Regions from separate parts of the Metabacillus herbersteinensis genome, predicted to be linked through region 1. Evidence: riboswitches for the same ligand, from Rfam matches in the RefSeq annotation. Region 1 holds a riboswitch; the other holds the start of a gene.
The links. Region 1 has a riboswitch for thiamine pyrophosphate ahead of thiC (phosphomethylpyrimidine synthase ThiC). Riboswitches for the same ligand answer to the same signal wherever they lie in the genome.
Positions count from the first base shown of each region.

Region 1 (5,461 bases):
TACAAGATATATTCAGTTCATTAGCTATGTCTATGATTTTATTTGCAGCTCCAACTGGATTTGCCGCGCCCATATTGGAAATTATTCTAAACCTTTTCTCATCTAGAATTGGAAGTAATGAGTACATTCGCTCACCCAATAGAGGATCATACCCTTTGTTTGGGTCGTTTTTCTTTTCTTTCTGTGCAATAGCAATGGTTCTCTCTGCTAAACATTCTAATATGAGATAATTCAAATCTACATTCCTGGCTAAATCTATTGCAGGTTCAAGCCGATCACCTGAGAAGCCAGCACCACTTCCTATTTTCAGCATAGTTCCACCTCATCTTTGCAAGATTTGTCACTGTCATAATATTCTTAGAGATTCACTAATTAATAACGTAGCTTCTGTTTTTTCCTCCACTTCTTCCAAGGTTACTCCATTCTGTGTTTCAACCAGTACCATTCCACCTTCCTATATAAGCAATTTTTATGCCAATAAAAAAACGCCTGTTCCTGGCGTTTTGTGGTTTAGACTTTCTAACTTTTTAGAATTATATTTATTAAGGTACCTTACTATTTTTCAAAATTAATCTTTTCTTGCTTTTGAGACTAGATGAATATGAATTCTAATAAATTAGAAGGTGTTTCTAGATAGTTAGAACACTAAGATTACTCAATTTTCAACTTTTTCATTTTATTATATAACGTTGCTAAAGATACCCCTAGTTCTTTTGCGACTTTTTTCTTCCCTTCTACTTCATAGCCATAATTGTCCAAGCTCTCAAGGATACACTTACGTTCAACTTCTGCTGTTATTTCTCTCAAGGCACGATTTCTATGATTATTGAGTTGATTGCTATTTCCTTTTTTATTCACAATTGCATTAGGTAAATGTTTGGGTAGGATTTCTCTTCCATCAGTCATGCAAACAGCATACTCTATTGTATTTTTTAATTCACGGACATTTCCTGTCCATTCATGATTTTGTAATAGATACAATGCTTCTTCACTTATTGTGTAGTAGCTTGCTCCATCTGCTTTTGATAAGTTTCGATTCGAGATGCCAAGAATATAATGAATAATATCTGGAATGTCTTCTTTTCTCTTATGAAGCGCTGGGATTTGGATATTTAATACATTCAAACGATAAAATAAATCTTCTCGAAATAGTCTTTTTTCAATCATCTGCTGAAGATTCCTATTTGTTGCAGCAATAACTCGTACATCAATGTGTTTTTCTCTAGTTTCTCCTACTCGTCGAATCGTTTGCTCTTGTAAAACTCTAAGTAATTTTGCCTGTAGTTCATATGATAGCTCACCAATTTCATCTAGGAAAATCGTTCCACTATTTGCAATTTCAAATAATCCAACTTTCCCACCCTTTTTTGCCGTAGTAAAAGACCCTTCATCATAACCGAAAAGCTCACTTTCAATTATGGAAGATGGAATGGCCGCACAGTTTACTGGGATAAAGGGTTTATTAGCACGTGGACTTTCATTATGGATGGATTGTGCAAATAGTTCCTTTCCTGTCCCACTTTCTCCAATGATAAGTACAGATAAATCTGAATCAGCAGCTCTTCTCCCAATATGAATAACTTCCTTTAACCCTTTATCTGATCCAATAATCTGGTCAAAGGTATATTTAGCTTGATAAAGAGAACCAATTTTATTTTTTAACTGATTTAATTTCTTTTGATTTTTTTCAAGCTCTTGTGATAATTTATGTACCTCTGTTAAGCCCTTACAAATTGAAACAGCACCGACTGTTTCTCCATTCAAAATAATTGGGGCCATATCAACAACATATTCGGTGACTCCTTCTTTCCTATAAATACCGACTCTTTCTTTTCGATCCTTTAACGTTTCGACTAACAAAGCTTTGGGCCTTACATCTCGAAGTCGCTTTCCTACAATATTCTCCGGTGCAACTCCAGTTATTTTCGTATATTCTGGGTTTATCATTCGAACAACTTCATTTTTATCAATCACCAAAACTCCATCGTGAATTGCTTGTAAAGTAGCAACTAACCAATCTAATTGCTGATCGGTCGTTTGTCCTTCCATAAAATCCATTGTATGATAAGTCATTTTATCTCCCTTTTTGGTAGTGTTATTGAAAATACTTTTTGCAAACTCGGACTATCTGCAAGTATCTTATTGGAAATTGTTATTCTTTTTTAAAATTCTCTAAGTTAATATAGTAATCCTGCTTAAACTAAAAAGAGCATTTCAGGAGAGTCGGCTTTTTTGAAAGGAAGATGAAGCCACTTCCCTTGAAGAATATATTCACTCTTTCATTATCAGTACTATTAAATATTCCATCTTAAAACCCAAGGAATCCGGTATATTACCTTACTCTTTCTAAAATAACTTAACATAATCTCTGAAGATGAAACATCATTCTAGTAAAATTCTGTATTCCATTTTATCCGAAACTCATATATAATAAAATTTAAATTGAATAGAAATAACTAGGGGAGTCCAATAAGTTGGGCTGAGAGAGAAGCACGTTGAAGTTTCTTGACTCTTGGGACCTGATCTGGCTCATACCAGCGTGGGGAAGTTAGAATAATCATCAATGCAACACTACTTCTGCATATACTAGCCGGGTCCACCCATTTATGGGCCCGGCTTTTTTGTGTACTTCTACAAGCTTTTGGTATGTTCTGTATCTCGTCCTTTATATTCAAAAAAAAGGAGAGATTTATTATGTCAACGACTTCATTAAACGAACAAAACATTTCCATCATGTCTAGTTTTCCAGGTAGTAAAAAAGTATATGTAACAGGTTCAAGACCTGACATTAAAGTACCAATGCGTGAAATTGAGTTAAGCCCGACAACTGGTACATTTGGAGAAGAGGAAAACCTTCCATTACGTGTGTATGATACAAGTGGTCCTTATACGGATCAAAATTATTCAGTTGATATTACAAAAGGTCTTCCTGCGATTCGAAGCACATGGATTCATGAACGTGCAGATGTTGAGGAATATGAAGGTCGAGAAATTAAGCCTCAAGATAATGGGTATAAAGATGAAAATGATCCTCGTGCCAATCATAGTGTGTTTCCTGGTTTAAAGCGCAAACCATTGCGTGCAAAAAAAGGGGGAAATGTCACACAGCTTCATTATGCAAAGAAGGGGATTATTACTCCTGAGATGGAATTTATCGCATTAAGGGAAAATATGAAGCCTGAATTTGTCCGTGATGAAGTTGCAAAAGGTCGAGCAATCATTCCATCTAATATTAATCATCCAGAGTCAGAACCTATGATAATAGGACGTAATTTTCATGTTAAAATTAATGCGAATATTGGCAACTCGGCTGTTTCATCTTCCATCGAAGACGAAGTTGAAAAGATGACATGGGCGACACGCTGGGGTGCTGATAATATTATGGATCTATCAACAGGAAAAAACATACATACAACAAGAGAATGGATTATTCGAAACTCATCTGTTCCTGTAGGAACCGTGCCAATTTATCAAGCACTTGAAAAAGTAAATGGTGTTGCTGAAGATCTTACATGGGAGGTTTACCGTGATACCTTGATTGAACAAGCGGAGCAAGGTGTTGATTACTTCACGATCCATGCAGGTGTTCTTTTGCGATATGTTCCGTTAACAGCAAAACGTTTAACAGGCATTGTATCTCGCGGTGGATCTATTATGGCTCAATGGTGCCTACACCACCATAAAGAAAGCTTTTTATACACTCACTTTGAAGAAATTTGTGAAATAATGAAATCTTATGATGTTGCATTCTCTTTAGGAGATGGTTTACGTCCTGGGTCTATTGCAGATGCGAATGATGAAGCACAATTTGCAGAATTAGAGACTCTTGGAGAGCTAACAAAAATTGCTTGGGCGCATGATGTACAGGTGATGGTTGAAGGACCAGGACACGTACCAATGCACCTAATTAAAGAAAATATGGATAAACAACTAGAAGTCTGTCAGGAAGCACCATTCTACACACTTGGACCTCTTACAACTGATATAGCTCCTGGTTATGATCACATTACATCTGCTATCGGAGCTGCAATGATTGGATGGTATGGTACCGCTATGCTTTGTTATGTAACGCCAAAGGAGCATTTAGGTCTACCGAATAGAGATGATGTACGTGAAGGAGTTATTACTTATAAAATTGCCGCACACGCTGCTGATTTGGCAAAAGGACATCCAGGAGCACAAAAGAGAGATGATGCCTTATCAAAAGCTCGTTTTGAATTCCGTTGGAGAGATCAGTTTAATTTATCTTTAGATCCTGAACGTGCAATAGAATATCATGATGAAACTTTACCTGCGGAAGGTGCAAAAACAGCTCATTTCTGTTCAATGTGTGGGCCGAGTTTTTGTAGCATGAGAATCTCTCAAGATATTCGTAATTATGCGAAAGAAAATAATCTTGATACAAAGGAAGCTATTGAAAAAGGTATGAGGGAAAAGGCTGAAGAGTTTAAGAAATCTGGGGGCAACATCTATCAGTAATATTCTTGGGAGGTTATGCGGATGAATGTCCAAAAAATTGAAGAGGAAATAACCCAAATGAAAACGAATCTTGTTTGTTTGGAGAAACGTTTAAAAGAGATTCAACGAAATTGTGATCACCATTTTGAAGAAAATCAATATTACGAAAAATGTAAGATGTGTAATAAAGTAAATGTATTCTATTATTAACTGTAAAAGGGGGCAAAAGTCAGTTAAACTGACTTTTGCCCCCTTTACCTGTACTTTTTCTTTAATATATTGAAAACCTTATAAAAGCAAGGATTCAACAAAGAATATCAATGACAATTGGATTTTTTTAAATCGAACAAGTGAGACACGACCTTTTCTTCTTTTTCAAACTTAACTCCAGCTTTTTACTTGTCTGTTTTACTTCGCTTCTTCCACTATCCTACCAGTTGAACAGATCCCAAAGTATCACATGAATAGCTTATATAAATCTACTTAACAAATCCTTCTTAGAAGCAGTAAATAGAAAAAAATCTCTAAAGAACGGAGACTTTTATGGAAATATCCTATATATGGTGATTTTGGGGTGCTATCATTGCAATTTTGATAATTAGTGGTGCTTGGCAAATTTTTATAGAGAGAAGGAAGAAACGAACTAATCAATAATATTCAATATAATGATCAAAAATACTTATCGACACCGACATTCTTTGACAAAATTTCTTATCAAATATGTTTTATACTAATATCTATCTTTGGAGTTTCTTGGAGGTTTTTGGGTTAAAATGACTAATTTGATATTGGAAAAAGGAAATCAACAAACCGTAGTGTATGTATTAGATCGATTTATAAAGGCTGAAATAGAAAGTAACCAAATAATTGCTATCACTCGAACAATGAAAAATAATTTTGGAGTGACTACAGAGGACGAAGCAGAAAAATTGGTTAAGTGGTATTTAACATCATTGGGTTATCTAACGGTAGATTAATATCTGCCGTTTTTATTATTTACTTC
Region 1 is NZ_JBHLVO010000006.1:47,041-52,501, reverse strand. It holds gene ACFFIX_RS09860 (acyclic terpene utilization AtuA family protein) at 1-313, opposite strand, end outside; gene ACFFIX_RS09855 (sigma-54 interaction domain-containing protein) at 652-2,058, opposite strand; TPP riboswitch at 2,449-2,563, shown strand; gene thiC (phosphomethylpyrimidine synthase ThiC) at 2,695-4,479, shown strand; gene ACFFIX_RS09845 (serine protease) at 4,501-4,668, shown strand; gene ACFFIX_RS09840 (hypothetical protein) at 5,232-5,435, shown strand.

Region 2 (5,461 bases), on a different contig from region 1:
CTTTATTAATATAACATTTTCTGTTTTCACTGTCAACATCTTTTGTTATTTTTCTAAGCCGTTTAGTCGTTTACATTGCTTCACATCAGCAGCGACAAATAATAATATACCACAAAGGCTTTATAGTATACAAGCCCTTTTTTCACAAAATAATATTTAATTGTGAATTTCTATTCTAGTTTATGAAAAATACACTCCCTACCTAGTGTTACCTATAAAAAAAAGCGCAAGCCCCGTTTAGCGACGTATGGAGATAGGAAGTACATTTGCACTGTGCGTTGAGCTTAATTCCGAAACGCATACTAATTCTTAAATTTGTATAAATTCTTGCAGAACTAAAAAGACGCCTCAATAATATAATTGAAACGTCTTTCTTCTATATAAGAAATATTCTTTGATGCAGATTCTCTAATAGTTCTTTTTTTTAGTAAAGAGAAGGTATGACTCGTTAGGAATTCACTTTTACGTGTCTGTGGTTGGTTCACTTTTTCTTACGAGGTTATGCAGTTTAATAAGTTGATGATAAATTCGATTTTTGATAAGTAGTTGTTTTGCTCTTTTTATTGCTTCAATTAATAATCTTTCAGCTAAATGATAGTGCATCGCTTCACATGGCAAGGATGCATTGGAGAGTATGAAGGCACAATCAGTTCGCTTTGTACGCACTTGACTCTGCAGTCCATCAAGTTCACCTTGCTTTAGTCTTCCGAATCCAAATGACCAATTTGCTCAGTTGTTAATGATGGTTTGTTCATGTTCACTAGGGAGAACTCCCAAGCTCTTCTAATTTCAATGCTCAATCAAACCACCGTACTGTTTTGAATCAGAATGTAGTTGCTGTTTTAATAATGATTGTGGTCTTTGTTGGAGAAATTTTCTAATACCCATTTTCTCTCACCTCTTGGACAATCTAAGGAAGTATATGAAAAGAATTTCAATTAAATGAAGAATACCTATTGTCGAACTTTGTATTATCATGTATAGTAATCACTAATTAAATAATTACATTTAACCACAAGGGGAGCCATTTGGCTGAGACTGAACATAATGTTCTAACCCTCTGAACCTGTTAGTTAGTACTAGCGTAGGAATGTGGATGGACTCATACTAAACACCTTAACCAAAGCAGTGCGTGGAAACCATCTAGCATTCCCCGCATTGCTTTTTTATTTTGTCTAAAAACTTGGCTCCTTTGGTTAAATGCACAAAAAGGGGTATTTACTATGAAGAACAATCAACGACTTTTATTTTTAGTAGAAGTTAGCATGCTAGCTTCTTTGGCATTTTTGCTCGATTTAGTATCAGGGGTTGTCGGTCGTTTCTGGCCACAAGGCGGATCGATTTCACTAGCAATGATTCCTATATTTATTCTTTCTTTTCGATGGGGGTTAAAAGGTGGACTGTTGGCCGGTTTCCTATTAGGATTGCTGCAAGTTGTTCTCGGTACAGCCTTTATTGCTCATCCAGTTCAAGCCTTTATTGATTACTTCTTTGCGTTTACAGTCGTAGGGTTAAGTGGAATTCTATTTAAACAAGTACAACACGCTTTAGTAAATCGTAAAAAAGGTACCGTTATTGCTTATGTTGTTCTCGGAACATTCATCGGGAGTGCTTTGCGTTATCTCGCTCATGTAATAGCCGGCGTATACTTTTTTGCCGAATACACACCAGAAGGTACACCAATCTGGACTTACTCAATTGTTTATAACGGTTCCTATATGTTGCCTACATTTATCGTTTCAGCTATTGTGACGGCATTGATTCTGATTACTGCACCGCGTCTTGTAACTCGTAATAAAACTACTTAAGTTTTTTAAACCTGGACTCAATTGTCCAGGTTTTTTTATTTCTTACTTTGGTTATCCACAGCAACAAAAACCTCGCTAAAAATACTTATCCACATTCATAGTAAAAATCCACTGTCACTTAAAGAAACCGTGAGTAACTCTATCAATTGTGGATTAATTGTGCATAACATTAAAACTATTCACAACTTTATAAACAAAAACTAATAGAACGTGGGAAAATTGCGAGGTTATGTGTACAACTATCTTTCTATTATTAAAAATAGTAATCATAAAGATAGATCTTTTTGCATTTATTAGTAGTAATAGAACAGAAAGAATTCGGAGGAATAGGGAATGAGTCTAGCTTATGCAGTTATGTTACTAACATTCTTTCTATCATTGTTTCATTTCTCGTACGGGTACAGGGAAGCGATACGAATTAGTGATGAGGATGGTTTAGTTAACGGTTGGTCGATTATAGTCTGCTTGCCACTTGGGTTTGTTTTTGCTCATCTTGCTTCTATATTTTATCAGCAGATTTAATAGAAAGCCTCGGGATCACAGCTACCTAAGGCTCTCTCATATAGGAGTCTACTGATTATAACGTTTCAATAAGTTCGTTAAGAAAGGTTCTAAAGGTGGAAAAGAAAAACCTTCTTTTTCTGCGCGTTCAACATCAACAGTCCATGAACCGTCCATATTATAAGGAGAGACAACAGCGTTTGTAATTTTTTAACGAGCTTTTTTCCGAAAATTTGTGTCCCTCCTAATACTAGTGCACGTTTCATGTCGTTTCCTCCTTAGTTACATCCCATTCGGATCTTAAGATTGTATAAAAATCCAAATCTACATAGTTGCCCCACTTTTTCACATGTTCTCGCGCTGTACCTTCATAGGTCATGTCTACTTTCTTCATTACTCTAGAAGATGCAGGATTATGACTCATTGTAGCAGCGAATATTTTATTCAATTGCAGGTGTTGAAAACCGTAACAAATGATTCTCCTCGCTGCCTCTGTTGTGTAACCTTTCCCCCAGTATTCAACGCCCATCCAATACCCAAGTTCAGCACGGTCATGCGCTTTACTAACTCCAATATCAATCGCCTATAACCGTATTACCTTCTTTCAGAACTATTGCGAAGACATGGTGCCCTCTTTCACTTAAAGTTGGATGCGTTGCGATCCAACTTTGCGCGCCATCCTCAGGATAAGGATGAGGAATATGTAGCGTTGTTTCTGCGATTTTTTTTCTGCTGGCTAAAACATTAACGGCTTCTGAGTCATTTAGAGTAAATGGTCTTAAAATTAAATGATCTGTTTCTAAAGTTGGAATCATGTTCTTTGACCTCCTGTTATTCGTTCCTTCAATTTAGTTAAATTAGTCCATCCATAGGCAATTTCTACATGCTCACGGTTATGAATCGAAAATGTTTCTTCTCCCACCTTTTCAGGGGAATACCTTTCGTAAAATGCACGTGAAGGGTTTTCCTCAAGGACCCAAACAAGCAAGTTTGATAGTTGTTGTTGTTGAAGCTCATCTATTGCAGCTAAAACTAATTGCTTTCCAATGCCTTTGCCTTGATATTCTTCTAAAATATAAATAGCGTACAATTCACTCTTAAAGTGATAGTTTTCAGATCTCTCTTTACCAAAGCTTACAAAGCCAACAATATGTTCTTCTATTGCTTCTGCCACATATAAACGATCAAAGTTTGCTTGTGACCATTGCTCTTCCTTTTGTTTGTACGTTAGCGAGTCAAGGTAAGCCTGGACAACGATCCCTTTGTAGGTTGACTTCCAACTGTCTACATGAACTTTCGCGATTCCTTTTGCATCTTTTTTTGTTGCTTTTCTGATGGTAAACATGTTGACAGCACTCCCCAATAAAAGTTCCTAACTATTTCGACATAACTTAGCTAACTCCTACTTTATTCTTAAAAAGGAATTTTGTAGTGAGTTGTAGAAGTTAAATAAGGGGTAAACGATCTTTTTTTTAATAATTCATTTACTATATTCATATTTTATAAGGAAGATAATTTACTTTTTGCATTGGAGGACGATTTTGAAAACAACTTTAATAATCTGTTGGAACTTATTAAACTCAATCCTGATGTTCGCTATTCTTTCTACTTTGTTTGTATTTGTTTTTTTATTTGTTGATAACTCCAGTGGATTCGTTGCAGGAGCTATGTTGTTCCTAGTGGTTGGAGGTTTATTTTGCGTAAGCATTTATGGCTTGGTGCAGTGGGGTAAGAAATTTAAGTTTTTGTTTTTCAGGAGTATTAGTGGTGCCGTTATGCTTATGCTTACAAGTGTTTCACTATTTTTATCACTGACTGTCATCTTTTTTATAAACTATATGCTTCTAAACGAGTTTGGCCACAGTATGACCTTTCAAGATAAGATTGATCTTTATTCATCTCCTTTTAAAAACACTACCCATTCTCCCAAGAATTACCAATCTCTGAAGAGTGATCGAGATACTCTAGAATTATTGCAGCATGTAACGGTTTATCACTTAGATGAGGAGAAGGGAATAATACCTATTATTGAGGATGCACTTAAGGAAGCTATTTTGTTAAACAATCGAGTGTTTGGTGAAGTTGAAAATCCGCAAGTTGATCTGCTGCTGCATTCCACAAGCGCTGAATTAACTACCTATACATCAATGGTGGATACAATGGGGTACTATGACGAGTCAAGAGATATGATGGGTGTCGCAATTAATAATTATGATGGCGTGCTATCAAAAAATGAAGCAGCCTACTATTATTTTTATAACACAATTATGCACGAATACACCCACTACAGAATGCAAACATTTATTAAAGAAAATGGCCTATATCTTTACAGAGTTCCCATTTGGTTTCATGAAGGAGTCGCAGAATATATCGGCATGAACGGTGTCAGAAGTGGGTACTATCCTTTTGAAGAAGTGAACCTAACAGGGCTTTCAACACATGAACAGTGGGATTCTTATCGCTCAGAAGAATTTGATGTTTACACACAGGGCCACTTTGCAGTTTTATATCTCGTAGACACATATGGTGAGGATATCGTTTCTATGATCATCACTGAAACTGCTAAATTGAATGACTTTGAAAAAGGATTTAAAAAAGCCACTGGAATTTCCGTTAATGAATTGAATGAGGTGTATTTAATAGAGGAAAAGAAGATGTATGAGGAGATGTGATGATGAATTGGAGGTATGGATGAGCGGTCCAGGCAAAAAGTTGGGCGGTTCGCATGAAAAGTTAGGCGCTGACCTTTCAAAGTTGGGCACTCTAGCTGCTGCTGAACATCAAACGCTCAACGGGTTTTTGAGTACCTGCCCACAACAATAGGGGGCATGCACAGTTAGCTAACTTTAATTTTCTGGGAGAGCCCAAACAGATACACTTCCTCCATTTACACGGAAGGTTGTGAATCCATCTTCTTCAATTGTAATCGTTTCTTTTCTAGTTTGAGTTAAATCAACCCATGTTTCTCCGGCTCTATCTTGTCCTACAAACATTCTTTTTTCACCCTCATCTCCGTTGGAAATGATTACAGCACAGCCAGACCTCTTAATCTCCTTTGTACCAAGGCGTACCCAACCAATTGTATTAGGATGATCAAAATAATCTTCTTGATCTCCATAGGCTTTATGATATCGAGCATAAGGAGCGGATCA
Region 2 is NZ_JBHLVO010000003.1:335,824-341,284, reverse strand. It holds gene ACFFIX_RS06855 (hypothetical protein) at 463-666, opposite strand; TPP riboswitch at 1,008-1,108, shown strand; gene thiT (energy-coupled thiamine transporter ThiT) at 1,224-1,808, shown strand; gene ACFFIX_RS06845 (hypothetical protein) at 2,142-2,330, shown strand; gene ACFFIX_RS06840 (hypothetical protein) at 2,420-2,575, opposite strand; gene ACFFIX_RS06835 (GNAT family N-acetyltransferase) at 2,572-2,838, opposite strand; gene ACFFIX_RS06830 (GNAT family N-acetyltransferase) at 2,885-3,124, opposite strand; gene ACFFIX_RS06825 (GNAT family N-acetyltransferase) at 3,121-3,654, opposite strand; gene ACFFIX_RS06820 (hypothetical protein) at 3,851-4,981, shown strand; gene ACFFIX_RS06815 (hypothetical protein) at 4,968-5,132, shown strand; partial or broken gene ACFFIX_RS06810 (alpha-amylase) at 5,156-5,461, opposite strand, start outside.
Region 2: it holds a riboswitch for thiamine pyrophosphate, as region 1 does, so the genes downstream of both, thiT (energy-coupled thiamine transporter ThiT) here and thiC (phosphomethylpyrimidine synthase ThiC) in region 1, are expected to answer to the same signal.